DNA from 3 places in the Streptomyces sp. NPDC004610 genome. Region 1 is predicted to be linked to each of the others. Evidence: riboswitches for the same ligand, from Rfam matches in the RefSeq annotation. Region 1 holds a riboswitch; each other region holds the start of a gene.

What was found. Region 1 has a riboswitch for thiamine pyrophosphate ahead of ABZX40_RS25485 (thiamine ABC transporter substrate-binding protein). Riboswitches for the same ligand answer to the same signal wherever they lie in the genome.
Region 2: it holds a riboswitch for thiamine pyrophosphate, as region 1 does, so the genes downstream of both, thiC (phosphomethylpyrimidine synthase ThiC) here and ABZX40_RS25485 (thiamine ABC transporter substrate-binding protein) in region 1, are expected to answer to the same signal.
Region 3: it holds a riboswitch for thiamine pyrophosphate, as region 1 does, so the genes downstream of both, thiO (glycine oxidase ThiO) here and ABZX40_RS25485 (thiamine ABC transporter substrate-binding protein) in region 1, are expected to answer to the same signal.

What each region holds. Positions count from the first base shown of each region.
Region 1 covers NZ_JBEXLA010000024.1:73,701-83,804, forward strand. Annotated here, with positions in the region: gene ABZX40_RS25455 (VOC family protein) at 1-221, shown strand, start outside; gene ABZX40_RS25460 (LAETG motif-containing sortase-dependent surface protein) at 422-1,129, shown strand; gene ABZX40_RS25465 (GNAT family N-acetyltransferase) at 1,203-2,048, opposite strand; gene ABZX40_RS25470 (maleylpyruvate isomerase family mycothiol-dependent enzyme) at 2,076-2,885, opposite strand; gene ABZX40_RS25475 (ABC transporter ATP-binding protein) at 3,134-4,198, opposite strand; gene ABZX40_RS25480 (iron ABC transporter permease) at 4,195-5,868, opposite strand; gene ABZX40_RS25485 (thiamine ABC transporter substrate-binding protein) at 5,844-6,935, opposite strand; TPP riboswitch at 7,035-7,155, opposite strand; gene rlmN (23S rRNA (adenine(2503)-C(2))-methyltransferase RlmN) at 7,193-8,299, opposite strand; partial or broken gene ABZX40_RS25495 (amidohydrolase family protein) at 8,855-9,007, opposite strand; gene ABZX40_RS25500 (hypothetical protein) at 9,288-9,998, opposite strand.
Region 2 covers NZ_JBEXLA010000013.1:64,261-74,364, reverse strand. Annotated here, with positions in the region: gene ABZX40_RS16755 (DUF5326 family protein) at 1-39, shown strand, start outside; gene ABZX40_RS16750 (helix-turn-helix domain-containing protein) at 842-1,615, shown strand; gene ABZX40_RS16745 (SsgA family sporulation/cell division regulator) at 1,715-2,161, shown strand; partial or broken gene ABZX40_RS16740 (YibE/F family protein) at 2,319-3,758, opposite strand; TPP riboswitch at 4,664-4,853, shown strand; gene thiC (phosphomethylpyrimidine synthase ThiC) at 4,846-6,648, shown strand; gene ABZX40_RS16730 (VWA domain-containing protein) at 6,828-8,276, shown strand; gene ABZX40_RS16725 (hypothetical protein) at 8,505-9,377, opposite strand; gene ABZX40_RS16720 (metallophosphoesterase family protein) at 9,580-10,104, opposite strand, start outside.
Region 3 covers NZ_JBEXLA010000006.1:167,512-177,615, reverse strand. Annotated here, with positions in the region: gene ABZX40_RS08845 (hypothetical protein) at 1-306, opposite strand, end outside; gene metF (methylenetetrahydrofolate reductase [NAD(P)H]) at 363-1,286, opposite strand; gene thiE (thiamine phosphate synthase) at 1,446-2,099, opposite strand; gene ABZX40_RS08830 (Rv2175c family DNA-binding protein) at 2,349-2,714, opposite strand; gene ABZX40_RS08825 (FAD-dependent oxidoreductase) at 2,834-4,009, opposite strand; gene ABZX40_RS08820 (hypothetical protein) at 4,148-4,501, opposite strand; TPP riboswitch at 4,554-4,665, shown strand; gene thiO (glycine oxidase ThiO) at 4,663-5,856, shown strand; gene thiS (sulfur carrier protein ThiS) at 5,871-6,122, shown strand; gene ABZX40_RS08805 (thiazole synthase) at 6,126-6,920, shown strand; gene pknB (Stk1 family PASTA domain-containing Ser/Thr kinase) at 7,075-9,003, shown strand; partial or broken gene ABZX40_RS08795 (hypothetical protein) at 9,475-9,696, opposite strand; gene ABZX40_RS08790 (deoxyribonuclease IV) at 10,005-10,104, shown strand, end outside.

The DNA.
Region 1 (10,104 bases):
AGGAGATCGCGGACGCCACCCGGACCAGCGAGGTGCTGATCGCGCTCAGCGCCGAGAGCCGCGAGAAGGTCGACGAGCTGGTCGGCAAGGCCCTGGCGGCGGGCGGCACGGCCACCGGCGAGACCCAGGACCACGGCTTCATGTACGGCCGCGCCTTCGACGATCTCGACGGCCACACCTGGGAGATCGTCTGGATGGACCCGGCGGCGGTGCAGGGCTGAGCACCCGGGGCGCGGGAGGCGGCAGCTGACGCCTCCGCAAACCTTGGACTCTGTAAAGACATCGAAAAGTGGCCGGATCAAACGGACACGGGGATTGACGCTCCTTAAGGGACGCTTATAACTCTATGAGCCTGATGGGGGCGCAGCCTTCACGGCAGCTCCCTCAACCCCCCGCATTTACAGAGCCCTTAAGGACAAACGTGTCCATATCCCGCCGCACCGCACGGCGTTCCGTGCGTGCCCTCGGTGTAGCCGCCGCCTCGGCCGCACTCGCGCTCAGCGCCGCGGGCACCGCACTCGCCTGCGACATCAGTGAGTTCTCCGCCGCCGCGATCTGCGACGGCACCAAGGGTGTCATCACCGTCACCGACAAGGACCCGACCGGTGTGCCCGCCCTGGTCACCGTCTATCTGGAGAACAACGGCGCCGATGAGAAGCTGATCGGCAGCCAGGAGGTGAAGGGCTCCCGCGAGGGCGTGACCATCACCTTCGAGGAGGACTGGAAGCCCAACGCGGAGTACCGCATCCACGTCAAGGCCGGCGACCAGGTCGACGAGGACATCAAGCCGAACCTGGTCACCCCGTCCACCGCCTGCACAACGGACGGCACCGCGACCCCGACGCCCACGCCGACCCCGTCGGAGTCGGTGCCGGAGTCCACTGCGCCCGCGGAGTCCGAGACGCCCGCGCCGACGCCGTCCGCCCCCGAGGAGAGCAGCAGCGCCCCCGCGCCGGGTGAGTCGGTGAGCAACGCGCCGTCCCCGGCCGCCGGTCAGTCCAACCTCGCCGAGACCGGCGCCGACTCCAACACCGGGATGATCGCCGGTATCGCCGCGGCGCTGGTCGTCGTCGGCGGTGGCGCGGTCTTCTTCGGCTTCCGCCGCCGGGGAGCGAGCGACAGCCGCTGATCCGCAGTTGCTGCACGGGCGCGGCCCGTTCCCCGGAGCCACCGGGGAACGGGCCGCGCCCTGTGTCGCCCGCCTACGCGAAGTCGTACACCGCGAACTCGGCGATCGACCGGTAACCGAGCCGCTGGTAGAGCGCGTTGCTCGTCGGGTTGGCCAGATTGGTGTAGAGCACGACCTCCTCGGCACCGGCGTCCAGCGCGGCCCGGCTCACCGCCACCGTCGCGGCCCCGCCGTAGCTCCGGCCGCGCAGCTGCTCCGGCGTGTAGACGGGGTCGATCCGGACCTGGCCCCCGATCAGGGGATTGGCACCGGCCATGGCGACGGGGACGCCGTCCGGGTTCTCCCAGTAGGTGTAGGTCTTCTCGCCGAAGCGGGTGCTCGCCCAGGTCTCGGCGTCGATGGTGACCTCCTCGCCGAAGTACGCGGCCAGCTCCCGGCACCACTGCATGATGTGCTCGTGATCGGCGTCCCCGGCCGGCCGGGCGCTCCCCTCGGGGAACGGGTCGGGCAGGGTGAGCGTGCCGAGCCGGTACAGCCCGAGTTCGACCCGGATGTCCGCCGAGGCCCCGGTCCGCCGCCCCCACGCCGTCGCGAAGGAACGGGCGGTGCCCCGCTCGGCGGTGACATACGGGAGGGTCCGGCCGAGGCCGAGGAGGTGCTCGGCGAGGCCCTCGGTGTCCTCGGGGGCCAGGGGGGTGAGGCTGACGCCGCGCTCGGGGGACACCCGACAGTAGATTCCGCGGACCTCGCCGTCCGTCTCCAGCCAGCCCAGGGTGGCGCCCTCGTCGCCCTCGACCCGCAGCTTCTCGGTGACCGTGAGCGCCGTGGTGTGCAGCCCGGGGCGGGAGCGCAGGAACTCCCCCGTCCGCGCCAGGAAGTGATGAATACCGTCAGCCGTGTGCCATGCGTCCAGACCCATGGTCGAAGATCCTCTCCCGGGACGCCCTCATCCGAAAGTGGCCCGCTCCAACCAGAAGTCCAGCACCTCCCGCTCCCCCAGCACCTCGACACCGCCCCCGACCAGCGGCTCCCGCCGGTAGAACGCCAGCAGCACCGCCGTCAGCGGGCCCCGCACGGCCACCGACGCCTTCTCGTGGCCGCGCCGCCACTCGACACCGTCCGCGCCCAGCTCGATCAGCCACTCCGCGTCCAGGCCCGGCGCGTCCGTGGCGTGCAGATGGATCGACCGCGCCCCGTCCGGGCCCGCGTCGCGCAACTCCCGGGCCGCGTCATGCGGATCGGTGCGCTGCACGAACGTCACGATCTCCAGCCACTCGTCGATCGCGTCCGCCGCCACCTCACCGGCGACCTCGTAGGGCGCCCCCACGGCCAGCGCCGCGTCGGCCCGGTGCACGGTGATCTCATGGGTCATCCGCCGCGCCCAGAACGCCGCCGTGTGCACCCCGGCCCACCCCCACACCACCGCGTCCGGCCCCGCCTCGCGCAGCGTCCGTACGGCCAGCTCACCGCCCTCGGCGAACCACGCCCCGAGCGCCGCCGCGTCCCCCCGCGCCTCGGGCCCGGCCCCGTCCGGCACCTCCTCCGGCTCCACCTCCCGCTCCGCCCGGGTCCGTACGGTCACCTCCACCCAGCGCAGGGCCTCGCCCATGTGCCGGGTCAGATCCTCCACGGTCCAGTCGGGGCAGGTCGGCACGGTGGCCGTGAGATCCGTGCCGGGCGCGGTCACCAACTCCCCGAACCGCGCCACCTGGAGGGCGATCTCATCGCAATACCGGTCAAAGGCGAGAAGCGTCATGCGGGCACCCTATGACCGGGCAGGCCGACCGAGCACCACGATTTCGACCGGGCGCCTCGCTCCAGCGCCACGACGCCCGCCCGACGTCTCACCCAGGCACCACGATGCGTGTCAGGCACCTCACCCCAACACCACGACACCCGCCCGACGCCCCACCCAGGCACCCCGACGCCCGCCAAGCACCTCACCCCAACACCACGACACCCGCCCGACGCCCCACCCAGGCACCACGACACCCGCCAAGCACCTCACCCCAACACCACAACGTCCGCCGGGTCGAACTCCACCCCCACCGCGTCCCCCACCCCAGGCGCGTCTCGCAGCGCGCACGCCGCCTCCAGTACCGGCGCGTCCACCGCCTCCGGCCGCAGCCGTACGGCGACATGGGTGCCGCGGAAGGTCCGGGCCACCACCGCGCACCGCAGCCCGCCGTCCCCGGCGGCCACCAGCCGCACACCCCCCGGCCGCACCAGCACATCCCGCTCCCCCTGGGTCGCCCCCGCGCCCACCGGCAGCTTCCCCCACGGCGTGGCCGCGACCTCCCCGCTCACGCTCCCCGCCACCACGTTCTCGAAGCCGAGGAAGCGGGCCACAAAGGCGTCGGCGGGCCGCTGCCACACCTCTAGCGGCGTCCCCGACTGGGCGATCCGCCCGTCCCGCATCACCACCACCCGGTCGGCCAGCGCGAACGCCTCGCCCTGGTCGTGGGTGACGGCCAGCACCGTCGTCCCCAGCCGCCCGAACAGCTCCCGCAACTCCACCACCAGCCGCTCCCGCAAGGACCGGTCGAGCTGGCCCAGCGGCTCGTCCAGCATCAGCAGCCGGGGGTCCGGCGCCAGCGCCCGCGCCAGCGCGACCCGCTGCTGCTCGCCCCCGGACAGCTCGGCGACGGCCCGACCGGCGGCCCCCGGCAGCCCGACCAGCTCCAGCAACCGGGCCACCCGCGCCCGCTGCTCGTCCCGCGAGGCGCCCCGCATCCGCGGCCCGAACGCCACATTGCCGCCCACGTCCCGCTGCGGGAACAGCTGATGATCCTGGAACATCAGCCCGATCTCCCGCCGGTGCGCGGGCACCCCCGACTGATCGCGCCCCTCCAGCCGCACCCGTCCGGAAGCCATCGGCTGGAGCCCGGCGACCGCCCGCAGCAGCGTCGACTTCCCGCTCCCGCTCGGCCCGAGCACACACACCACCTCATGTGCGGCGACCGCCAGATCCACCGCGTCCAGCACGACCCGCCCACCGAGCCGCACGGTCACGCCTTCCACGCCGAGCAGCGGCGCCGCCGCCCGCTTCGGTGCCGACGTCGACGTCACAGGAACTCCCCGCTCCGGTCGGTCCGCAGCCGCTCCAGCACCACCAGGGCCACCGCGCACACCACCATCAGAATCGTCGAAAGGGCCATCGCCTGGCCGTAGTTCAGCTCGCCGGGCCGGGCCACCAGCTTGGCGACCGCCACCGGCAGCGTCGGGTTGTCGGGCCGCGCGATGAACACCGTCGCCCCGTACTCCCCCAGCGACACCGCGAACGCGAACCCGGCCGCGACCAGCACCGCCCGCCGCACCAGCGGCAGATCCACCTCCCGCCAGACCCGCCAGGGCGACGCCCCGAGCACCGCCGCCGCCTCCCGCAGCCGTCCGTCCACCGCCCGCAGCACCGGCAGCATGATCCGCACGACGAAGGGCACCCCGACCAGGGCCTGGGCGAGCGGCACCAGGATCCAGGTGGCCCGCAGATCCAGCGGCGGTTCATCCAGCGCGATCAGGAACCCGAAGCCGACGGTCACCGCGGACACCCCGAGCGGCAGCATCAGCAGCGCGTCGAACCCGCGCACCAGCCGCCCCGCGTCCCGCCGCGCCAGCGCCGCCGCGGCGAGCCCGCCGACCAGCAGCGCGAGCGCGGTGGCGACGACGGCGTACGCCAGCGAGTTGCCGATCGCGTCGATCGGCGGGACGAGGAACACCTCGGACTCCGCCGAGGCCAGCGCCCGGTAGTAGGAGAACCCGGACCCGGCCAGCGAGCGCCGCACCAGCACCCCGAGCGGCAGCAGGATCAGGGCGCCGACGACGCCCAGCACCCCGGCGAGCAGCGCCCACTGCCCGGCACCGCGCGGACGCCGGGCGGTCCCGGCCGGGTCGACCAGCCGCAGCGCGCTCTCCCGCCGCCGCACCGTCCAGGCGTGCACGGCGAGGATCCCGCCCACCGCCGCGAACTGGACGAGCGTCAGCACGGCGGCCGTCGGCAGATCGAAGATCTGCGAGGTCTGCCGGTAGATCTCCACCTCAAGGGTGGCGAAGGTGGGCCCGCCGAGGATCTGCACCACCCCGAACGAGGTGAAGGTGAAGAGGAAGACCATCAGCGCGGCGGCGGCCACCGCCGGTCCCAGCGCCGGAAGGGTGACCTTCCGCCAGGCGGCCAGCGGCGACGCGCCGAGCATCCGCGCCGCCTCCTCCTGCCGGGGATCGAGCTGCGCCCACAGCCCGCCCACGGTCCGGACGACGACCGCGTAGTTGAAGAAGACATGCGCCAGCAGGATCGCCCACACGGTGGTGTCCAGCCGTACGCCCCACCACTCGTCCAGCAGCCCGCCGCGCCCGAGCAGCGCCAGGAACGCCGTCCCCACCACCACCGTGGGCAGCACGAACGGCACGGTCACCACCGCCCGCAGCACCTGCTTGCCGGGGAAGTCGAGGCGGGCGAAGACATAGGCGCCGGGCAGGGCGATCAGCAGGGTCAGCGCGGTGGAGGCGAGCGCCTGCCAGGTGGTGAACCACAGCACCTGCCGGACGCCCGAATCCCCCAGCACCTCCCAGAGCCGCCCCAGCTGCCAGGCCCCGTCGCTCCGCAGCCCCCGGGTGAGGATCGCGGCGACGGGGTAGGCGAAGAAGATCCCGAAGAACCCGACGGGCACCACCAGCAGCGCGAGCCGCACGAGCCCCCGCCGGTCCCGCCGCGTGGGGGCTACTTCAGTACCAGCGACGTCCATGCCTTGACCCAGTCGTCACGATGGTCGGCGATCTTCGCCGCGTCCATGGTCTCGGGGTCGGCGGCCCGCGGCCCGTGCGTGCTGAACACCTCGGGCACCGCGGCGCCCTCCACCACCGGGTACACGAACATGTTCAGCGGCATGTCCTGCTGGAACTCCTTGCTGATCAGGAAGTCCAGCAGCGCCTTGCCGCCCTCCGCGTTCTTCGCGTTGCTCAGCAGCCCCGCGTACTCGATCTGCCGGAAGCAGGTGCCGTCGGCGACACCGGTGGGCGCGTCCTTCGGCTGCGGGTCGGCGTACACCACCTCAACGGGCGGCGAGGAGGCGTAGGACACCACCAGCGGCCGGTCGCCCCCCGCCTCCTTGCCACCGGCCGAGCCGGAGAACTCCTGGTTGTAGGCGGTCTCCCAGCCGTCGACGACCTTGACGCCGTTGTCCGTCAGCTTCTGCCAGTACCCCTGCCAGCCGTCGTCGCCGTACTTGGCGGCCGTGCCGAGCAGAAAGCCGAGGCCGGGCGAGGAGGTGGACGCGTTCTCGGTGACCAGCAGGTCCTTGTACTCCGGCTTCACCAGATCGTCGAAGGTACGGGGCGGGTCGAGATCGCGCTCGGCGAAGTACGCCTTGTCGTAGTTGACGCAGATGTCGCCGGTGTCGACGGGGGTGACCCGGTGGCCGGTGCCGTCGGCGCGGAAGGCGGGCTCGACGGTGTCGGCGCCCTTGGCCTCGTACGGCTGGAAGAGGCCGTTGTCCAGGGCCCGGGAGAGCAGGGTGTTGTCGACGCCGAAGAAGACATCGCCCTGCGGGTTGTCCTTGGTGAGGATCGCCTTGTTGACGGCCGTACCGGCGTCCCCGTCCTCCAGGACCTTGACCGTGTACCCGGACCGCTCCTGGAAGTCGGCGAGGACCTCCTTGGACACGGCCCAGGAGTCATGGCTGACCAGGGTGACGGTCTTCGACCCGCCCCCCGACCCGGACCCGGAGTCGGACGCCCCCGAACCGCAGGCGGCCAGCGTGACCATCCCGAGCCCGACCCCGACGGCGGATATCTTTCTGACCTTGCTGCTCATCTGACGATTGATGCTCACTGATTGTCCTCCTGGGTGACCAGGAAGAGACGCGGCCCTGCCCGGGACCGTCGAGACGGGTTCCCGGGCAGGGCGCAACAGCATGAGTGACGACCGATCTCCCTACCCAGAATGACCTGGGCGAGGTTCAGAGGGTCTGCGGCCCACCGTGTCCTGACGGCTGCCGCACTCTCAGCGCTGTGGCGCTCCCCTGCCGGATTACGAGTATGAAGATATGTACGGATGTACGACGTCTGACTCTACCGCTCGGTGGCCGCGAGCTGACCACACGCCCCGTCGATCTCCTGGCCCCGGGTGTCCCGGACGGTCACCGGTACCCCATGGGCGGCGATGGCCTCCACGAACGCCTTCTCGTCCTCGGGCCGGGACGCGGTCCACTTGGACCCGGGTGTCGGGTTCAGCGGGATCAGGTTCACATGCACGGGCCGCCCCTTGAGCAGCCGCCCGAGCCGGTCACCGCGCCACGCCTGGTCGTTGATGTCCCGGATCAGCGCGTACTCGATGGACAGCCGCCGCCCGGACCGCTCCGCGTACTCGAACCCGGCGTCCAGCACCTCGCGGACCTTCCAGCGGGTGTTCACCGGCACCAGGGTGTCGCGCAGTTCGTCATCGGGCGCGTGCAGCGAGATGGCGAGCCGGCACTTGAAGCCCTCGTCGGCGAACCGGTGGATGGCGGGCACCAGCCCGACCGTCGACACGGTGATCCCGCGCTGGGACAGCCCCACGCCGTCCGGCGCCGGATCGGTCAGCGCCCGGATGGCCCCGACGACCCGCTTGTAGTTGGCGAGCGGCTCCCCCATCCCCATGAAGACGATGTTGGACAGCCGCGCGGGCCCGCCCGGCACGTCCCCGTCCCGCAGCGCGCGCATTCCGTCGACGATCTGGTGCACGATCTCGGCGGTCGACAGGTTCCGGTCCAGCCCGGCCTGTCCGGTGGCGCAGAACGGGCAGTTCATCCCGCATCCGGCCTGCGAGCTGATGCACATGGTCACCCGGTCCGGGTACCGCATCAGCACCGACTCCACCAGCGTCCCGTCGAACAGCCGCCACAGCGTCTTGCGGGTCGTCCCCTCGTCCGTCGACAGATGCCGGACGACGGTCATCAGCTCCGGCAGCAACGCCTCGCGCAGCCGGTCACGGGACCCGGCGGGGATGTCCGTCCACTGCTCGGGTTCGTGCGCGTACCGCGCGAAGTAGTGCTGCGAGAGCTGCTTGGCGCGAAAGGGCTTCTCCCCGATCTGCGCCACCGCCTCCTTGCGCTCGGCGGGCGAGAGATCGGCGAGATGCCGCGGCGGCTTCTTGGCTCCGCGCGGCGCGACAAAGGTGAGTTCTCCGGGCTTAGGCATGGCCCTACCAGTGTCGCAGACTCCCGGACCACGCCAGCCGACCTGTGGATAACCTTGGTCGGGCGACATTGTTGCAGGTCAGGGGGGTGTGGGGAGGGTGGGGCGTCGTCGCCCGGGGGCGGGGAGGTCGCCGGGGGGTGCGGGGTTGGGAGGGGGTTCCCGGAGGTGCGGCGTCACCACGGGTCGGGAGGGGGGGCCGGAGAGTGCGGTGTCGCCGGGGGGCGGGAGGGTTTCCGGAGACTGCGAGGTCGCCATGGGTCGGGAAGATCCCCGGAGACCGCGACGCCACCACAGATCCGGGGGGGCGGGAGACCACGAGACCGGGACAGGCCGGGAAGCTCACCGAAGACTGCGACGCCGCCAGAGATCGGTGGCCCAGAGACATCGACACCGCCACCTGTCGGGAAGCTCCCCGGAGACCGCGAGACCGCCACCCAGCTGAGAGGCGCCCCGAGATTCCGGGCCGCCACCGGCTGAGAGGCGCCCGAAGACTCCGGGGCCGCCACCGGCTCGGAGATGCCCGCAGCCTCCGAGGCCGCCACAGATCGCGGAGGGGTGCTGGGTCTCCACCGACAGCACCTGCTCGGCGTGCGGGTCGTAGATCACGAGGTCGGCGTCGGCGCCGGGCGCGATGGTGCCCTTCTTGGGGTAGAGGCCGAACATCCGCGCCGGGTTGGCCCAGGCGATCTCGATCCAGCGGCGGCGGCTGGGGCCCGAACCCACCGGACCACCACCGACCGGAAAAGCCCCCGGAGACCACGAGACGGCCACAGTCCAGAAGGGACCCAGAGCCAGCGCCACCCGGCACCCGGCACCCGGCACCCGGCACCCGGCACCCGCCACTCGGTACCCAGCACCCAGCACCCGCCACCCAACCGAGAAGCCCCCCGCAACCCGCAAGACCGCCACCACCCGGACCAGCCAGGAGACCCCGGCTCAGCCGACGCCGGGAGACCCCGGCTCAGCCGGCGCCAGGAGGCCCCGGTAATCAGCCGGCCCCCCGCCCGCCCCCCTCCGCGATCTCGTCCCGCAGTACCGCCAGATCGCGTTCGAGTCGGCGGTAGTGGTCGGTGACCGTCTCGTTCTCCGCCGGCCAGACCCGGCCCTGTTCCAGTGCCGTGAGGCGGTCGCCCAGCGTCGCGAGGGCGACCTCGCGGACATGCCAGCCAGGGGTGCCCCGGGTCGCCGCCAGTTCGTCCGCGGCGGCCCGGTGCGCGGGGTGGATGCGGGCCCGTAGCGGCGCCAGGTCCGCCCGGGTCTCCGTCAGCCGCTCGCGCAGCACGATCACCGCCTCGGCGGCACCGAGCACCTGTTCGCCGATCCCGGGCATGGTCTCCACGAAGTCGACCAGTTCCTCCATCAGCGGGACGAGCGTGTGCCGGTCGTCCACGCCCTTGCCGACCACCTGGACCCGGATGCCCGTGTACTGCGCGGACACCTCGTCCAGCGAGGCGAGGGCCTCGTCGCCCGCCTCCAGCCTGACCCGCACCAGCTCCGCCGGCATCCCGTCGTCGCGGCCCAGCATCGCCCTGGTCTCCGCCACCTCGCGGGCGAGCTGCTCCCGCAGTTCCAGCAGGCCCTGGTGGGCCTCGTCGGCGGAGGACAGGGTCGTACGGAGACTGTGCTCGAACTCCTCGACCGCCTCGGCCGCCACCCGCTCCAGCCGCTCCTGCCGCGCGGCCCGCCGTCTGGCCCACATACGGCTCCACCCCTCCCGTTCCCCCTGAACGCCCCGCGTCGTGTCGCGGCGATCATAGAGAGGAGCGGGAGGGGTGGAGCAAACGTTCACTCAGGGCGTCGGCGCG
Region 2 (10,104 bases), on a different contig from region 1:
AAGTTCACTTCGAGTTCCTCGTCCCACGGCGACTGGTGAGCACGCGGGGGACCGGTGGGCACGCGGGGGACCGGTGGGCACGACGGGGCGCCGGTGACCCGGTGACCCGGTGACGGGACGCTTCCGACCCGGGTGACGTGGCTCACGGGGGCCCTGGGGTCTCACCCGGGTACCGGAGTTTCACCGGGTCCCTCGGGCGAGGGAAGTTTCCCGCAGGAGCCGACTTCCGGCCAGGACGGACGGTTAAAGTCCGGAGCCCGCCGCGGGAGCGACCGCGAGCGGTGACCTCCTCCCCTCCCGTGTTCCCCGCACGGGCCGCCCCCTCGCGCTCCGGGAGCCACTCTTGGCCACGGTAGACACCACCCCCGCAGGCATGGGCGCACTCCCCGCGCCCCGCACCCCCATCACACCGGTCCGGGCCGTCCCCGCACCGGCGCTGCGCGTACGACCCCCCGAGCAGCCCGCCCCGTCCAGCCCCCGCCCACTGCGACCCGGCGGTCTGACACCCCCGGTGCGCCAGCCGCAGCGCCAGCCCCAGCGGCCACCGGCGGACCCGGCGAACGGCGGCCCCCAGCCGCTCCCGTACACCCAGCCGAACTCACCACCGCAGACGTACACGCAGAATCGGCCGCAGGTACCCGCACCGGCACGGACTCCAGCACGCACTTCGGCACGGACTCCGGCACCAGTGCGGCAATCGGTACCGGTGCGGACTCCGGCAGCAGTGCGGCCATCGGTGCCGGTGCGGACACCCGTTCGGGCACGGCGGCAACTCCTCACCCCCACACCCACCCCCACATCCTCCCCGCAGACACCAGAGCCCCGGCGGCCGTCGCCATCGTTGTCGCCTCCGCCGCCGTCGTCATCTCCATCGACCCTCATCGGGTCCGTGCAGCGGGCGATGCGTCTCCTGGAGTGCGTGGCCGGGCATGAGCATGGCGCCCCGGCCAAGCGACTCGCCCGTGAGACCGGGCTCGCCCTGCCCACCGCGTACCACCTGCTGCGGACGCTGGCGCACGAGGGATATCTGCGGCGCGACAAGGGCCTGTTCTTCCTCGGCGAGGCCGCGGAGCGGCTCAGCGGCAGCGCGGCCCGGCAGAAACGTCGCAGCACCATGGCCGACGCCCTCGCGCAGTGGCGGGATTCCATCGGTGCGCCCGTGTACTACGCCATGTACCGGGAGGGCGAGATCGAGATCAACTGTGTCTCCGACAGTCCCGGCTACCCGGCGGTGCAGGAGTGGGCCGGCTTCCGTGAGACCGGTCATGCCCACGCGATCGGTCAGTGTCTGCTCTCCCAGCTCGACGAGGACACCCGCCGCGACCATCTCGACCGCTACCCGGTGCGGAGCATCACCCCGTACACCGTGCGTGACGAGAACGCCCTGCTGCGCCGCCTGGAACGGACGGGACGCATGGAACCGGTCGTGGAGCGGCAGGAATACGCGTTGGGGGTGGTGTGCGCCGCGATCCCGATCACGGTGGGCACCACGGCGGCGACCATCGCGATCTCCCTGCCCGTCCAGCAGGCCGACCGGCTGCTGCCCGCCACCCGTCAACTCCAGGGCGAGATCGGTCGCCTGCTGGGGTCACTCGCCTTCTCTATCAGTATCTGAAAACTCACTCCTTGTGATCTGCTGTGTACGTTCAGCAAGATGCCAAGAAATGTCGGGGTTCATTCCCGGCCAGTCCACCGGTACATGACGGGGTAGGCGATGCGCGAGTCCGCACAGACCGTTCAGGCAGAGGTCATGATGAACTTCCTCGTCTCCGAGGAACTGTCCTTCCGCATTCCGGTGGAGCTGCGCTACGAGGCCACCGATCCCTATGCCGTACGGCTGACCTTCCATCTGCCCGGGGATGCCCCGGTGACCTGGGCCTTTGGCCGCGAGCTACTGGTCGATGGCATGGCCGGCCCGTGCGGTGAGGGCGATGTGCATGTCGCCCCGGCCGAGGCGGACACCCTCGGCGAGACCCTGATCCGGCTTCAGGTCGGCAGCGACCAGGCCCTGTTCCGCTCCTCGGCGGCGCCGCTGGTGGCGTTCCTCGACCGTACGGACAAGCTCGTGCCGCTGGGCCAGGAGGGTGCGCTCGCCGATTTCGACGCGCATCTCGACCAGGCCCTCGACCGCATCCTCGCGGAGGAGCAGAGCGCGGGCTGAGCCATACGGCGACGGGGGTGGCGGAACGCTTCCTCAGCCGCCGGATGCGGGTCCGGGTGGAACCGGGGTGGGGTGAGGGTGACGGTGAGCTGGGGTTCGGGGGGTACGCAGGAACGGTTCTCCGAGGTGCTCTTGGAGGCAGCTCGGAGAAGCTTGCTCACCGCTTCCGCCGACGCCCCCGTCCGCTGCGGCCGAGCGCGGCAGCCGGGCGGTTGCCGGCCGGGGCCGCTCCCTCTCCCGCCGGGCCCGTCGTCAACCCCGCCGATCCCGCAGGCCCGGCGGGCGCCGCCTGTCCCACCGGCAGCCGACCCGGCGCCGGACGGTCGGCGGAGACGACCAGGGCGGCGAGGGCCGTGGTCACCGGCACCGAGGCGACCAGCCCGATCGAACCGACCAGGGTCCGGACGATCTCCTGGGCCACCAGCTCACTGTTGGCGACCGTCCCCACACTGCTCTGCGCGATCGAGAAGAGCAGCAGCAGGGGGAGCGCGGCACCCGCGTAGGCGAGGACGAGGGTGTTGACGACGGAGGCGATGTGGTCGCGGCCGATGCGGATACCCGCCCGGTACAGCCCGCGCCAGCCCATCGTGGGATTGGCCTCGTGCAGTTCCCAGACGGCGGAGGTCTGGGTGACCGTCACATCGTCGAGCACACCGAGCGAACCGATGATGATGCCGGCCAGCAGCAGACCGCTCATGTCGATCGTCGGATAGAGACCGTGGATCAGACCGGTGTTGTCGTCCGTGTTCCCGGTCAGCGCCGCCCAGTCGATGAACACCGAGCCGAGCACACCGATCAGCAACAGCGAGATCAGGGTGCCGAGCACCGCGACCGAGGTTCTCGCCGACAGCCCATGGCACAGATACAGCGCGATCAGCATGATCGCGCTCGCCCCGACCACGGCGACGACCAGCGGGTTCGAGCCCTGGAGGATGGCGGGCAGGATGAAGAAGTTGAGAATCAGGAAGCTGATGGTCAGCGCGACCAGCGCCATCACACCGCGCAGCCGTCCGACGAGCACCACGGCCAGCGCGAAGATCCCGGCGAGCACCGCCATCGGGACCCGCCGGTTGATGTCCGCCACCGAGTACTGGAGATCCTCGGGCGCGGACGGCTCGTACGCGACCACGACCTTCTGGCCCTGCTCCAGCTGACGTGACTGGTCGGGCTGGACGATCTCGGTGAATGTACGGCCCTTGTCGTCGCCGGTGTCGACCCGGATCGTCGCGCGCTTGCAGGTGCCGTTCGCCTGCTGGACGGCGGAGGAGCCCTCGGCGGTGGAGGTGTCGCCGGTCGGGGTGCCGCCGGAGCCGTTCACCGTGGCGCAGTCCACCTGGTCGACCTGGGTGACCGTGGCCTCCTGGGTCTGCCGGTCGAACCCGACGCCGGTCCGCTCGTGCGCCGGGGCACCCCCGGGCCACAGCACCGCGAGCCCGACCAGCACCGCGACACCGAACGGTACGAGGATCGCGGCGATGATCTTCCGCAGATGAGCGGAGACGGGGGTGGCGGGGCCGTGACTGTGGCTGTGAGAGTGACCGTGCCCACCGCCGGATGCATCGCCGGATCCGCCTCCATGCGTGCCTCCGCCCGCGCCACCCTGACCGGGCCCGTCGCCGTGACTGTGCGGGTCACCCTGACCGTCGTCTCCGTGACTGTGACGGTGACCGTGGCCATGACCGCCGGACCCGTCATCGGCGCCTTGCCCGGCACCGGGGTTCGGCCCGTAGGACCCTTGGGTGGGCCCCGGCCCGAAGCCCTGCCCCTGGGGCCCGCCGAAGTCCTGCGGCCGGGGCGGAGGCCCACCGAAGCCCGCCCCTGGCCCGCCGGGCCACCCTTGCTCGCCCGGCCCAGTCATCCGCCCCTCACGCCCAGGCATCTGCCCACCGGGCGGGTGCACTTGCCCACTCGGCCGGGGAACCTGCCCACCAGACGACCTCCCGGCCGAACCGGCTCCGCCGAACCCCCCGGGCCCACCGAACCCGCCCCGCCCACCGGGCCCCTCGGGACTTCCCGACCGATCCCCTGGCCCCCCTGACCGACCCCCAGGACCCGCGAACCCACCCCCAGCCCCACCCCCACCCGGCACAGCACCAGACGCACCCCCCTGAGCCCGCGCCCCAAGCCGACGCACGGAACCAGTCTCATAGTCCGGCCCGGAGCCCGCCCCAGAGCCTGCACCGGACCCACCCCCAGACCTCTCAACGGACCCTGATCCCAGCGCTGATCCCAGCCCCGAGCCGGCCCCCGTCCCCAGCCCCGATCCGGCCCCCGCCTCCACCCCCGAGCCAGAACCGGCCAAGTGATCGGACGGCCCGGACGGCGAGGACGGCCCGGACGGACCAGCCGACCCGGACAGACCGGCCGACCCGGACGGAGGACCATGCGGTGGCCCGGACGGAGGGACGAGAGGATCCTGCGGTGTGGTCACCGACCGATCATCGCAAGAACGGCAGGGGCCCTCTGTTCACCGCGCCCGAATTGACGCTAGCGTGGAGGCACCTTTGTACACGCGGGAGCTCGGAGCACCGGGCTGAGAGGGCGCTGACCTTCGTCTTCGCGATGTTTCACGTGGAACATCAGCCACCATGAGTGATGAATCCCATGGAACACCGGCAGACGGACATCGCTGCGTCGACCGCTGAACCTGTTACCGGGTAATGCCGGCGTAGGGAGTAGGTCTCATGACCATCAAGGACACAAGCACGCCTGCCTCCCCGCAGACCCCAAGCTCCAGCGGGGTCTCCGAGGGCGGAGAGGCCGGGAAGTCCGTCGGCTGGCACAAGGCGTATGTCGAGGGCAGCCGCCCCGACCTGCGGGTGCCGGTCCGCCAGGTGCACCTCACCAACGGGCGGTCGGTCACGCTGTACGACACATCGGGCCCGTACACCGATCCGCTCGCCGAGACCGATGTCCGCCGGGGACTGGCTCCGCTGCGGGAGAACTGGATCATCGCCCGCGGGGACACCGAGGAGTACGCGGGCCGTCCCGTCCGCCCCGAGGACGACGGGGTCAAGCACACCTCGCCGCGCGGCGGGCTGCGCAATCTGGACGCGGTCTTCCCCGGCCGCCCCCGTCAGCCGCGCCGTAGCCGTGACGGCGCCGCGGTGACTCAACTCGCCTATGCCCGCCGGGGCGAGATCACCCCCGAGATGGAGTTCGTGGCGATCCGGGAGAACGTGGCGCCCGAGGTCGTCCGCGAGGAGATCGCGGCGGGCCGGGCCGTGCTGCCCGCCAATGTCAATCACCCGGAGATCGAGCCGATGATCATCGGCAAACGGTTCCTGGTGAAGGTCAACGCCAATATCGGCAACTCGGCGGTGACCTCCTCCATCGAGGAGGAGGTGGAGAAGATGACCTGGGCGACCCGCTGGGGCGCCGACACGGTCATGGACCTGTCCACCGGCCGCAATATCCACACCACCCGGGAGTGGGTGCTGCGCAACTCCCCCGTCCCCATCGGCACCGTCCCGCTCTACCAGGCCCTGGAGAAGGTCGACGGCCGGGCGGAGGAGCTGACCTGGGAGGTCTACAAGGACACGGTCATCGAACAGGCCGAGCAGGGCGTGGACTACATGACCGTCCACGCGGGCGTCCGGCTGCCGTACGTACCGCTCACCGCCAACCGCAAGACCGGGATCGTCTCGCGCGGCGGCTCGATCATGGCGGCCTGGTGCCTGGCCCACCACAGGGAATCGTTCCTCTACGAGAACTTCGAGGAACTCTGCGAGATCCTCGCCGCCTATGACATCACCTACTCACTCGGTGACGGTCTGCGGCCGGGCTCCATCGCGGACGCCAACGACGAGGCGCAGTTCGCGGAGTTGCGCACGCTCGGGGAACTCAACCGGATCGCTAAGCGTTTCAATGTACAGACCATGATCGAAGGCCCGGGGCATGTCCCGATGCACAAGATCAAGGAGAACATCGACCTTCAGCAGGAGATCTGTGATGAAGCTCCGTTCTATACGCTCGGCCCGCTGACGACGGACGTCGCCCCGGCGTACGACCACATCACCTCCGGCATCGGTGCCGCGATGATCGCCTGGTGGGGCACGGCCATGCTCTGCTACGTCACCCCCAAGGAACATCTGGGCCTGCCCAACCGTGACGACGTCAAGACCGGCGTCATCACCTACAAGATCGCCGCCCACGCCGCCGACCTCGCCAAGGGACACCCCGGTGCCCAGGACTGGGACGATGCGCTGTCCGACGCCCGTTTCGAGTTCCGCTGGGAGGACCAGTTCAATCTGGCCCTCGACCCGGACACGGCCCGGGAGTTCCACGACGAGACCCTCCCGGCGGAGCCCGCCAAGACGGCCCACTTCTGCTCCATGTGCGGCCCGAAATTCTGCTCGATGAAGATCTCCCAGGACATCCGCCGACAGCACGGCGGGTCGAAGGCGGAGATCGAGGAAGGCATGGCCCAGAAGTCGAAGGAGTTCGCGGCGGCGGGCAACCGGGTGTATCTGCCCCTCGCCGACTGAGTCACCAGGGCCGGGGCCAGCCGGTCGACCGAGTCGCCGGGGAGCGGGTACTGGCTACTGGGGACGGGGAATGGGGACCGGAGTCGACTTGCCGACTGGCCGGGTCCGGTGTCCCCTCCTGCCGCAGAGGTTGCGGGAGAGGGGACGCCAGGGGCCCGGGCGGTCGGCAGACTGGGGGAATGACATCGAGTTCTCTGAGCAAGGGCGCCAACCTTCCGGTCGACTCCGCCCAGGTGTGGGTCGAGCTGTGCTGGACCGGAGGGCCCGGAGTGCCGGACGTCGACGCCTCCGCACTGCTGCTCACCGCTGCGGGGCGGGTGCGTGGTGACGCCGACTTCGTGTTCTACAACCAGCCGCATCACGCCTCCGGGGCCGTCACCCACCAGGGAAAGCAGCAGACGGGGGCGGGGTCGACGGACACGGTCGGGGTGAACCTCGGCGCGCTGGAGCCGGACATCGAGCGGATCGTGCTGTGCGCCTCGGCGGACGGCGGGACGTTCGGCCAGGTGCCGGGGCTGACCCTGCGGCTCCTGGACGCCGGGACCTCGTCGGAGCTGGCCCGGTTCGAGATGGCGGCGACGACCGAGACCGCGTTCATCGGGGGTGAGCTGTACCGGCGGCAGGGAAAGTGGAAGTTCCGTGCCGTGGGCCAGGGCTATGCCTCCGGGCTCGCGGGACTTGCGACGGACTTCGGCATCAGTGTCGACGAGCCGGAGAGCGCCCCGCAGACCCCGGCTCCCACCTCCACACCCACGCCCACCCCGGCGGCACGGGTGCCAGCCCCGGCCACTCCGCCCGCACCCCCGATACCCCAGGCGGCTCCCACCCAGCCCGCGCCCGGCCCGTCAGGGGCCTCCGGTCCCCGCCTCACCAAGGGCGAGGAGCAGCTGCCCGTGGACATGCGCAAGCGGCTGTCCCTGCGCAAGGAGCAGGTGGCGGTCAGTCTGCGCAAGCACGGCGCGGAGGGCGTCGTCGCACGGGTGATCCTCGTGCTCGACGCCTCGGGGTCGATGTCGCCGTTGTATACGCGCGGGGTGGTCGCCGATGTCGTGGAGCGAATGGCGGCGGTGGCGGCGCAACTGGACGACGACGGGGAGATGCAGGCATGGACGTTCGCGTCGAACCCCGCGCGGCTGCCCGATCTGCGGCTGGGGGAGCTGCCCGAGTGGCTGCGCCTGCATGTCCGGGTCGGACAGCTGAGCCTCTTCGGCCGCAAGAAGCCGCAGCGCGGGCTCCAGCCGGGGCAGGTGGACATGCGGGCGGTGGGTATCCAGAACGAGGAACAGAAGGTGATCGCCGAGGTACGCGACTACGTGAGAGGGCATCCCGCCGCGGCACCCACGCTGGTGCTGTTCTTCTCCGACGGCGGGGTCTATCGCAACGACCAGATCGAGAGGGAGCTGCGGGAGGCGGTGGAGGAGCCGGTCTTCTGGCAGTTCGTGGGACTGGGGAAGGCCAACTACGGGGTGCTGGAGCGGTTCGACACGCTGCCCGGCCGCCGGGTCGACAACGTCGGCTTCTTCGCCGTGGACGACATCAGCTCGGTCCCCGACGCGGAGCTGTACGACCGGTTGCTGTCGGAGTTCCCGAACTGGATCACGGCCGCGCGCCGCGCGGGGATCCTCTGACACTGGCGGGATCCCTGGCCCACGACACCACCACCAAGGCAGCCCACCCACCCAACCACCACCAAAACAGCCCACACACCCACCCACCCACCACACGCACACGCCCCCGCCACGGCACGCCGTGAGGACCGTCACCGGTCGGTGCCTGCCCGCCCCCGTCGGCGGGTGTACCGGCTCGGTTCCGGTCCGGCGGCGTCCGTGCGGGAGCGCAAGGGACGCGGGGCGGGACTACTCCGGCTTGTGCTCCGGCCCCCCGAAGTCCGGGCTGGTGTAGTCCGGACTGCTGAACCTCGGGCGGGAGCCCGAGGAGCCGTCGCCGGGGCTGGTGAAGCCGGGGCGGTCGTAGCCCAGGTGCGGCATCCGGCCGCTCGGTGCGGACGGCGCCGTACTGTGCAGGGCGGCCGGGCCGGGAGCGGTGGCGAGCGCATCGCGCAGGAACGGCATGATGCCGCGCTCCAGCAGCGCATCGCGCCAGGCTTCCCTGGCCTGTGCCACCTCCCCTCCCGGTTCGCCGTAGGGACCGCTCTCCCTCGACGGCCGGTTGCGTAGCGCGGTGATCAGCAGTCCGACGGCGGCGATCAGGATCGCCACGGCGGTCACCCCGCCGAAGACCCAGCCCGTGGTGAGCAGGGTCTCGCCGAACGTCAGATCGGGCGCGACCATTCTGAGGAGATATCCGACCAGCAGAAAGATCGCCGCGGCCGTACCGGCGAGGACGGGAGCCAGCACCGCGACGACGGCGACGACACCGGCGCCGGCGGTCTCTCCGACCTCCCCCATGGTGGCGGCGAGCCCCACCGGACCCGACCCCGGACCCGACTCATGGGAGCCGGAGTCATGCAGGGGTGACGGGCCGGACGGCGCCGGATGGCGCACTTCCTCGCGGACCTTCACATAGTGCTGGTACTCGATCGCCGCGGCGGTCGTTATCTGGGCCGTGGCGTTGAGTGCCATGGTGCGCAGTTGTTCCGGGTTGAGCCGCTGGCCGACCGATGCCAGCTCCGGACGGTGTGGTGCGGAGCGCAGCGCCTCATCGAGGATCCGCTCGTACTCTTGGCGGTCCTCGCTCAGCAGGTGCTGCGGAACGCTGTTCATGTGCATCCCCCGATGCTCCGTAGGGCTTGGGGCTCGCATGCGGACGAGCCGTCGGGCAGAAACGGAGGGGAGCCTGCTACGGATAAGCCGATGGTAGAGCGGCGACGGCACACGGTGACAGGGGGTTTACCGAAATTGCCCAGTGTTCCGCGCGGTCGTACGCCGTTCCGGTGGGACGGTTGGGAGGGGTCGCCTGCCCGGAAAAACGTCAGCCATGCAGGGGAAGTTGCTGCACCAGCAGCTTTCCGGCCATGGTGACTCCGCCGTCCATGGCGATGGCGAGGCCACCGGCGTAGAGATGCGGTCCCTCGACCGCGGGCCGGGACTCGTCCTCACCCTCCTCGGAACCCACTTCGCCCAGCAGATACGGAATCGGGCTGTGGCCATGAACGATCCGGGTGCCGCCGTACGTATCGAGCAGGGATCGTACGGCGTCGGCGCCGCCCTCGTCGCGGAAGGAGAAGCGCTTGGTGAACTTGCGGAAGAGGTCCCAGACTTCGTCCGGATCGTTGCGGGTGAGGGTCTCGCGGACGGTGTCGTTGACTTCTTCGATGGACCGGCCGTAGTCGAGATAAGCGGTGGTGTCCGAGTGGACGAGGAGATGGTCGTCGATCTCCTCCATGGCGTCGAGCCGGGCCATCCACTGGAGATGGTGGTCCTGGAGGCGGTCCATGTCGACCTTCTGGCCGCCGTTGAGCAGCCAGGCGGCCTGGAAGGTGGCGGTCCCGGCGCC
Region 3 (10,104 bases), on a different contig from region 1:
GGGGTCCTGGTGCTCGGGCTCACCGCGGCGGCGCTTGCTGCCGCCGGGCCCGCGGCCGTTGACCGCCCAGCCGGCCGAGAAGCCGCGGCGGAAGGAGAGCGTGACATAGGTCTGTCCGACCGCGAACGCGGCGGCGCCCAGTCCGATCACCACGACGGAGGGGATCAGCACCCCGACGACCACGCCGAGGAAGCCGCCGAACGCCAGCAGCCGCCAGCGCAGCCGCGCCTTGTACTGGAGCAGCACCTCACCGAGCAGCCACAACGCGACGATGCCGAACGCGATGTAGAGGACCGTCCAGCCCATGTACGCCCCTCTCCCTGTGGCCGCTACGCAGTGTGGCGTATGTGAGTGCGACCGGTCTAGCTCTGCGGTGGATGGTGCAGACCCAGGTTCTCGTAGATCTCCAGTGTCGCCGTGGAGTTGTTGAGCGTGATGAAGTGCAGTCCTGGGACGCCTTCGTCCAGCAGTCGCGCGCAGAACTCCGTGGCGAACTCGATTCCCATGGAGCGTACAGCCGCCGGATCGTCTTTCGCTGTGAGGATCCGCTCTTTGAAGGTGGACGGAAGGTGAGCATTGCTGAGCTTCGGGAGTCGTTCGAGCTGCCGGACGCTGGTGATCGGCATGACCTCGGGGATCACCGGGGTGGCACAGCCCGCCGCCGTCACCCGGTCGCGCAGCCGGAGATAGGACTCGGGCTGGAAGAACATCTGCGTGATGGCGTAGTCGGCGCCCGCGCGGCACTTGTCGACGAAGTGGGCGACATCGCTGTCCCAGTCGAGGGAGCGCGGATGCATCTCGGGGAACGCGGCGACACCGACGCAGAAGTCGCCGGACTCCTTGATCAGCCGGACCAGTTCGGCGGCGTACATGAGGCCCTGCGGGTGGGCGATCCAGTCGCCCATGGGGTCGCCGGGCGGGTCGCCGCGCAGGGCGAGCATGTTGCGGATGCCGGCGTCCGCGAACTGCCCGATGACATTGCGCAGCTCGGTGAGGGAGTGGTCGACGGCGGTGAGATGGGCGACCGGGGTGAGGGTGGTGTCGGCGACGATCTGCTGGGTCTCCCGGACCGTGCTGGCCCGGGTGGAGCCGCCGGCGCCATAGGTCACGGAGACGAAGTCGGGCGCGACCGCCTCGACCCTGCGCAGCGCGTTCCACAGGCTCCGCTCGCCCTTGGCGGTCTTCGGCGCGTAGAACTCGAACGAGATCGTCTTCTTGCCCGTGGCGAGCATGTCACGCACGGTGCGGGCGCGGTCAGTCCTGGTGGACGCGGTTCCGAAGGCCATACCGGCAGGTTAGTGGCGGCTCGGCGGCACCCCAACCGGAGTCCGGAAATTTGCCCGATTTGCCCGGTCGCCGTCCACCCCTTGGACAGAACCCGGACAACTGCGTGGCCGAAACCACATCGGCTCTCCAGGCGGCCCCGAGCGGGGCGCGAGGCGCTCTCAGGCCCCCCGCAGCCGCTTGGCGAACTCCGCCGCCGCCGCGCCCGGGTCGTCCGCCTCGGTGATCGCGCGGACCACCACCACCCGGCGGGCGCCCGCGTCCAGCGCCTCGTCCAGGTTGGCCAGGTCGATGCCGCCGATGGCGAACCAGGGCCGGTCGGTGCCCAGCCCGGCGGTGTGCCGGACCAGCCCGAGGCCGGGGGCGTGGCGGCCCGGCTTGGTGGGGGTGGGCCAGCAGGGGCCCGTGCAGAAGTAGTCCACGCCGTCCTGGACGGCAGCCGCGGCGGCCTCGCCGTCGGCGTGGGTGGAGCGGCCGATGAGCACCTCGGGGCCGAGCAGGGCCCGCGCGGCGGGCACCGGGAGGTCGCCCTGCCCGAGGTGGAGCACGTCCGCCCCGGCGGCGTGGGCGACATCCGCGCGGTCGTTGACCGCGAGCAGTCTGCCGTGCCGCCGGCAGGCGTCGGCGAGGACCGCGAGATGCTCCAGCTCCTCGGCGGCCTCCATGCCCTTGTCGCGCAGCTGCACGATGTCGACACCGCCGGCCAGCGCGGCGTCCAGGAACTCCGGGAGATCGCCCTGCCGCTTGCGGGCGTCCGTGCACAGATAGAGCCGGGCGTCGGCGAGCCGCTCGCGCGCGGCCACGGGGTCGGGCATCTAGGAGTCCCCCCGGATCGCGATCCGGCCCGCTGAACCGCGCGGGCCGGATCGATCCCTGTCTAGGTGATGGTCCGCGTACATGGCTGTACGCGGCTCGGTGTGGATGCATGTCTGGAGCGGATGGATCAGGTGGATCAGGTGGAGCGGATGGATCAGGTGGATCGGATGGGTCCGTTCAGGGCGTACGGGCCGTCGTGGTCCGTACGCCTGACGGTGTTCGGCTCTGCGTGTGGGTGCGGGTGCGGATCAGACGGCGAGCGCCTGGGCGCGCCGCTTCACCTCCGTACCCCGGTTCTCGCTCAGCGCCTGGGCGGGGGTGCCGGGCAGACTCGGGTCGGGGGTGAACAGCCACTGGATCATCTCTTCGACCGTGAAGCCGTCGTCCCTGAGCAGCGTCAGGGTGCCGGCGAGGCCCTTGACGACCTTGTCCCCGTCGATGAAGGCGGCGGGGACGTGCAGTGCGCGGTTCTCACCCCGGCGTACGGCGATGAGCTGGCCCTCCTTGACCAGCTGCCGTACACGGGTCACCTCGACATCGAGCTGTTCGGCGATGTCGGGGAGGGTCAGCCACGCGGGGACGAGCACATCGATCTTTGCGTCAATCTCGGTCACGTCACCAAGACTGCCATCTGGGACTGACAGCCGGTAGCCGAGCGGCGTCCGCCCGGCCGTCCGGGTCGCCTCCCCGGCGGGTCCGGCCCGCCGGTCCAGGCGGGTCCCGGCCCTCGGTCTCAGCCGGTGCGGACCGCCGACTTCAGCGGCCGGGCCGGGTCGGTGAGCAGGCCGGGGTCCAGGGTGGCGCCCGCCTCGATCAGCCGCCGCCCCTGGGCCAGGTCCCTCGGGCGGCCCACCGCCAGCAGGGCGACGAGCCGTCCCCCGCGCAGCCAGCAGACGGACCAGGCGGGGCCCTCGGGGTCACCGCGCCAGACGGTGCTGTCGGCTCCGGCGTGATGTCCGGCGTACTGCACGAAGCGGCCGAACTGCTCGGACCAGAAGTACGGCACCGGGTCGTAGACGATGTCGGTGTGCCCGTCCTCGACGATGTTCGCGGCGACCGTACGGGGGCCCTGGAGGGCGTTGTCCCAGTGGTGGACGAGGAGGCGCTCGCCGTAGCGGGCGGAGGGGAAGGACGCGCAGTCGCCGACCGCGTAGACATCGGGGGCCGAGACGCGCAGCCGGGCGTCGGCGACCACCTCGCCGTGGGTGCCCAGCTCGATGCCGGAGCCGGTCAGCCAGGCGGTGGCGGGCCGGGCCCCGATGCCGACGACGACCGCGCCGGCCGCGATCCGCGAGCCGTCGTCCAGGACGACCGCGCCGGGCTCGACCCGGGCCACGCGCGCGTGGGTGCGCAGATCGGCGCCGCTGTCGGCGTACCAGCGGGTCATGGGCGCGGCGACCTCGGCGGGCAGGGCACCGGCGAGGGGCCGGTCGGCGGCCTCCACGACGGTCACCGCGCAGCCCGCCTCGCGCGCGGCGGTGGCGAACTCGGCGCCGATCCAGCCGGCGCCGACGACCACGATGTCGTGCTGGCGGGCGAGCACCGGGCGCAGCCGGGCGGCGTCGTCCAGGGTGCGCAGCAGATGCACCCCGGGCACGCCCCGGGTGCCGGGCAGGCGGATCGGTTCGGCGCCGGTGGCCAGCACCAGGACGTCGTACGGGACGGGTCCCCGGGTGGTGTCCAGCTCGTGGTCGGCGGGCCGGACGCCGGTCGCCTCGTGGCCGAGGCGCAGCTCGATGCCGAGGGAGGCGAAGTCGATGTCGAAGGCGGAGTCCTCGGCCTTGCCGAGCAGGACGGCCTTGGACAGCGGGGGACGGTCGTAGGGCTGATGGGGTTCGGCGCCGATCAGGGTCACGGTCCCGGTGAAGCCCTGTTCACGCAGGGCCACCGCCGTCTGCACCCCGGCCATTCCGGCACCCACCACGACCACCCGCCGGGCCGGTCCGGTCGCCGCCGTCTGCTCTCTGTCCACGCTCACCCGATCACTGTAGGCACCTGACGATGTGTCAGCCGGGTCCGCCCGCGTGGCGTCCCGCACACGGTGCTCCTACCCCGTCCCGGCGTCGGCGATCTCCTCGACCACACTCGTCCCGCTGCCCTCCTGGGACTCCCACTCCCAGGTCTCGGTGAGCCGCAGCCGTCCGTCGGGCAGTTCGCCGATCCGTGACGCGCAGTGACCGGAGGAGGTCGTTCCGTCGGTCTTGAGCTGGACGTAGCGGAAGTCCAGCCGGTCCCCCGCGCGCGTGCCGACCAGGAACCCGCGCACCACGTCCCCGCCCGTGTACTCGGCCCAGATCTCGCCGTTGTGCTCGTGGTAGGCGAAGCGGGTGCGGGTGCCCACCTGACCTGGGGCCTGATCGGCGACCGGGGCGAGGACGACACCGTCCAGCGAGCGGGGCATCGGCGCGGGCTCCCTTACAGAGGCGTGGTGGCACGGGCTAGGCTGCCCAACGTAGAGCACTCGCGGGAGCCCGGACGCACCGGGCTGAGAGGGAGGCTGGCGGCCTCCGACCGTACGAACCTGATCCGGGTCATGCCGGCGAAGGGAGGGGCCGAACGCCCATGCCGTCCGACACCCACGCACACTCAGGCACACTCTCGCCGGCATCCGACGTCCTGGTCGTCGGCGGGGGGATCATCGGGCTGGTCACCGCCTGGCGGGCCGCGCAGCGCGGGCTGGCCACGGCCGTGCTGGATCCCGCGCCCGGCGGCGGGGCCGCCCAGGTGGCGGCCGGGATGCTGGCCGCCGTCACCGAGCTGCACCACGGCGAGCAGACCCTGCTTGGCCTCAATCTGGCCTCCGCCGACCGCTACCCCGCCTTCGTGGCCGAGCTGACCGATCTCACCGGCCAGGACCTCGGTTACCGCCGCTGCGGCACCCTGGCCGTCGCCCTGGACGCCGATGACCGGGCGCATCTGCGCGAACTGCACATCCTCCAGCGGCAGTCCGGTCTGGCGTCGGAGTGGCTGTCCGGGCGGGACTGCCGCCGGCTGGAGCCGATGCTGGCACCGGGGGTGCGCGGCGGGCTGCGGGTCGACGGGGACCACCAGATCGACCCGAGACGGCTCTCGGCGGCCCTTGTGACGGCCTGTGAGCGGGCCGGGGTGGTCTTCCACCGGGACTGGGCCGAACGGCTGTCTGTGGCCCGGGACCGCGCCACCGGGGTCGTCACCCGCGCGGGCACCGAGCTGGCCGCCGGGCAGGTGGTGCTGGCCGCCGGGAGCCTGAGCGGCCGTCTCGCGGGCGTCCCGGACGCCGTACGGCCCCCTGTGCGGCCGGTGAAGGGGCAGGTGCTGCGGCTGACCGTGCCGCGGCCGTACGCGCCCTTCCTGAGCCGTACCGTGCGCGCGGTGGTGCGCGGCGGCAATGTCTATCTGGTGCCGCGCGAGAACGGCGAACTCGTCGTCGGCGCCACCAGCGAGGAACAGGGCTGGGACACCACGGTCACCGCGGGCGGGGTGTACGAGCTGCTGCGCGACGCCCATGAGCTGATCCCCGGCATCACCGAACTGCCGCTGACCGAGACCCGCGCGGGACTGCGCCCCGGCTCCCCGGACAACGCCCCGCTGCTCGGCCCGACCGACCTGCCCGGACTGCTGCTGGCGACCGGGCACTACCGCAACGGCGTCCTGCTCACCCCGGTCACCGGCGACGCCCTGGCGCACGCCCTCGTCACCGGTGAACTCCCCGGGGAAGCCCGCCCCTTCACACCCCGGCGGTTCACCGCCGCAGCCCTCACGGAGCAGCCCGCATGAACCGTACGAGCCCCATGGACCCGGCCGCCACGGGTACCGGCCCCGCCGCCGGTGCGCCCGCCCCGGTCACCGTCTCCGTCAACGGCGAGCCCCGCGAGATCGCCCCCGGCACGGCGCTGGACGCGCTGGTGCGCACCCTCACCGCGGCGCCCTCCGGGGTGGCCGCCGCCCTCAACGAGACCGTCGTCCCGCGCGGGCGGTGGGCCGCGACCGCCCTGTACGACGGCGACCGGGTGGAAGTCCTGACCGCCGTCCAGGGAGGCTGAGCCATGGCCGACGACCCCTTCGTCCTCGCCGGGACGTCCTTCGCCTCCCGGCTGATCATGGGCACGGGCGGCGCCCCGAGCCTGGATGTGCTGGAACGCGCCCTGGTGGCGTCCGGCACCGAGCTGACCACGGTCGCGATGCGCCGGGTCAACCCCGAGGTGCACGGCTCGGTGCTGTCGGTGCTGGAGCGGCTCGGCATCCGGGTGCTGCCGAACACCGCCGGGTGCTTCACGGCGGGCGAGGCCGTCCTCACCGCCCGCCTCGCGCGCGAGGCGCTGGGCACGGATCTGGTCAAGCTGGAGGTCATCGCCGACGAGCGCACCCTGCTGCCGGACCCGATCGAGCTGCTGGAGGCGGCGGAGACCCTGGTGGACGACGGTTTCACCGTACTGCCGTACACCAATGACGACCCGGTGCTGGCGCGGCGGCTGGAGGACGCGGGCTGTGCGGCGATCATGCCGCTGGGTTCGCCGATCGGCTCCGGGCTCGGTATCCGCAACCCGCACAACTTCCAGCTGATCGTGGAGCACGCGCGCGTGCCGGTGATCCTGGACGCGGGCGCCGGGACGGCCTCGGACGCGGCGCTCGCGATGGAGCTGGGCTGCGCGGGGGTGATGCTCGCCTCGGCGGTCACCCGCGCGCGGGAGCCGGTTCTGATGGCCGACGCCATGCGACACGCCGTGGAGGCCGGGCGGCTGGCCCGGCGGGCGGGGCGGATCCCGAGGCGGCACTTCGCCGAGGCGTCCTCCCCGGCGGACGGCCGCGCCGACCTGGACCCGGAGCGCCCGGCGTTCTGACCGGCCCCGGCCCGGACCTGTCCAGTACGGCCCTTTCCGGCCACCCGGCACGTACCGCCCGTACCGTCCCGTCCCGGTCACAAGTCTGTGGCAGTGTGTCACCCGAACGGTGGAACGGACGGTGCTGTCAGTGCCGGATCGTAGACTCACCAGCGTGGACACGACCCTCCAGGACCCTCTGATCGGGCAGTTGCTCGACGGCCGGTACCGCGTCGACGCGCGGATCGCGGTCGGCGGGATGGCCACGGTCTACCGGGCCGTGGACACCCGCCTGGACCGGGTGCTCGCGCTGAAGGTGATGCACCCGACGCTGGCCGCCGACGCCTCGTTCGTGGACCGGTTCATCCGCGAGGCCAAGTCCGTCGCCCGGCTCGCCCACCCCAATGTGGTCCAGGTCTTCGACCAGGGCACCGACGGGTCGTATGTCTATCTGGCCATGGAGTACGTGGCCGGATGCACCCTGCGGGACGTGCTGCGCGAGCGCGGGGCGCTCCAGCCGCGGGCCGCGCTGGACATCCTGGAGCCGGTCCTCGCCGCGCTGGGCGCCGCCCACCGCGCGGGGTTCGTGCACCGCGACATGAAGCCGGAGAACGTCCTCATAGGGGACGACGGCCGGGTGAAGGTGGCGGATTTCGGCCTGGTGCGGTCGGTGGACGCGGTGACCAGCACCACCGGCGCGGTGCTCGGCACGGTCTCCTATCTCGCCCCGGAGCAGATCGAGCACGGCACGGCCGACGCGCGCGTGGATGTGTACGCGTGCGGGGTGATGCTGTTCGAGATGCTCACCGCGGGCAAGCCGCACGCCGGGGAGACCCCGGCCCAGGTGCTCTACAAGGCGCTCCACGAGGACGTCCCGCCGCCCTCGGCCCGGGTGCCCGCCCTGGCCTACGAGCTGGACGAACTGGTCGCCGCGGCCACCGCGCGCAACCCGGAGATCCGGGCGTACGACGCGGTGGCGCTGCTGGCCCGGGTCCGCGAGGCCCGTGGCCGGCTCACCGACGCCCAGCTCGACGCCGTACCGCCGCAGGCGCGGGCCGAGGCGCACGACAACGCGCTGGACCGGACGAGTGTCATCCCGCGGGCGCTGACCGTGCCCCGGCCGCTGCCGGTCGACGGGGACGAGCCGGACGAGTTCCACCGCACCAGCCGGTTCGCCGCCGAGCCGCCCCCGCCCCCGCGCCGCCGCACCGCCCGGCAGCGGCGGCTGACCCTGACGCTGGTGGCGGCCGTGCTGCTGGTGTTCGGGGTCGGGGCGGGCGTCTGGTACATCAATTCCGGCCAGTTCACCCAGGTCCCGGCGGTGCTGGGGCAGACCGAGGCCGAGGCCCGGGACCGGCTGGGCGACGCCGGGCTGGACGTGGGCGAGGTCCGGCACGCCTACAGCGACACCGTCGAGCGGGGCGCGGTGATGAGCACCGACCCCGGGACCGGCGGCCGGATACGGCAGAACGACTCGGTGACGCTGACCGTGTCCGACGGCCCGGAGACGGTCCGGGTGCCGGATGTCCAGGGCATGGTGCTGGCGGACGCGCGGGCCCTGCTGACGGACGAGGGCCTGGAGCCGGGCATGGTGACCCGGGAGTTCCACGAGGAGATCGCCGAGGGCTCGGTCATCGACAGCGACCCGCGCGGCGGCACCGAGCGCCGGGCGGGCTCGGCCATCGCCCTGGTGGTCAGCAAGGGCGCCCCGGTCGACGTCCCGGACGTCACCGGCGAGGAACTGGAGGACGCCCGCGCGGAGCTGGTCGAGGCCGGGCTGACGGTGCGGATCGCCGCCGAGCGGGTCGACTCCGCCGAGATCGACGCGGGCGCGGTGGCCCGGCAGACCCCGGGCGAGGGCACGCGCCTCGCCGAGGGCGACGCGGTGACGCTGACCCTGTCCAGCGGGCCCCGGATGATCGAGGTGCCGGATGTGACCGGCGAGAACGTGGATGCCGCCCGGCAGACCCTGGAGGACGCCGGTTTCCGGGTCGAGGAGGACCGCGGCCTGCTGGGCCTGTTCGGCGACTCGGTCAGCGACCAGTCGGTGAACCCCGGCGAGACTGCTCCGCAGGGGTCCACGATCACGCTGACGATCCGCTGAGCGCCGGGCGCTCGACGGTCACGCTCTGCGGCTGCCGCGCCCGGCCGTGCCGGATAGGGTGGCCGGACGGTGGCCGGACGGTTGCGGTCACCGTCCGGTGGGCTGCGGCGGTCACCCTCCGGTGAGTTGCCATGGTCACCGTCCGGTGAGTCGCCGCGGTCACCCTCCGGTGAGTTGCCGCGCACTGCCGCCGACCTCTGTCGGCCCCGCGCCCGGCCGCCAGCATCCGCTGACCCCGCCCCGGCCCGCACGTCCGCTGACCCCCACCCGAGGCGCCCCCCGGCCGACACGACCCGCCGGTCCCACTCCAGCCGTGACGATCCGCTGAGCCCTCACCTCCGGTCGCCGCGCTTACCGGCCCCGCCTGGCCACCGCGATCCACCGGCCCGACCGCTGCCGTCACGATCCACCGACCTGACCGCTACCGTCACGACCCGCTGAGCCACCACGCCACCACCATCCACCGCCCCCGGCCGACAGCTCCCGCGCGTCCACCACCGAACCCGTCAGCCCCAGATTCCCCGAGACCGCGTTGTCCCCGGAGATCACCTTCGCCCGGACATCCTGACCGGCGAAGTACCGCAGAGTGTCCCCCGCGTCCGGCCGCAGCCGCTGCTCCAGCACCACCAGGGCCACCGGCCACGCCCCCGCCGACACCTCCGGGTCGTCCAGCTCCCGTACCGCCCGCGCCATCCACCCGCCACGCCCCCGGCACTCACCCCCACCCCCGACCTTCACGAACCACCGCCCCACCCGGCCCACGCCTCCACCACCCGCACCCGCACCCGCACCCGCACCCGCAGCCCCCCACCCGCAGCCCCCCACCCCCATGAAACCCTGGCCGAGTGAAGAAACAGCAGTCCCCGAGCAGCACCCCGAGGACCCCTCCCGGCACCGCCCCGAGCACCACCCCCAGCACCACCCCCAGCACCCCTCCCCGCACCACACCGAGCACCACCCCCAGCCCCCCTCCCCCCACCCCTCCCCGCATCACACCGAGCATCACCCCCGCCACCGTCCCCGCCACCACCCCCGCCCACCCCCGCAACCCCATCGGCAGCCACGTCCCCGTCGCCGGTGGGCTCGATCGGGTCGGGCTGG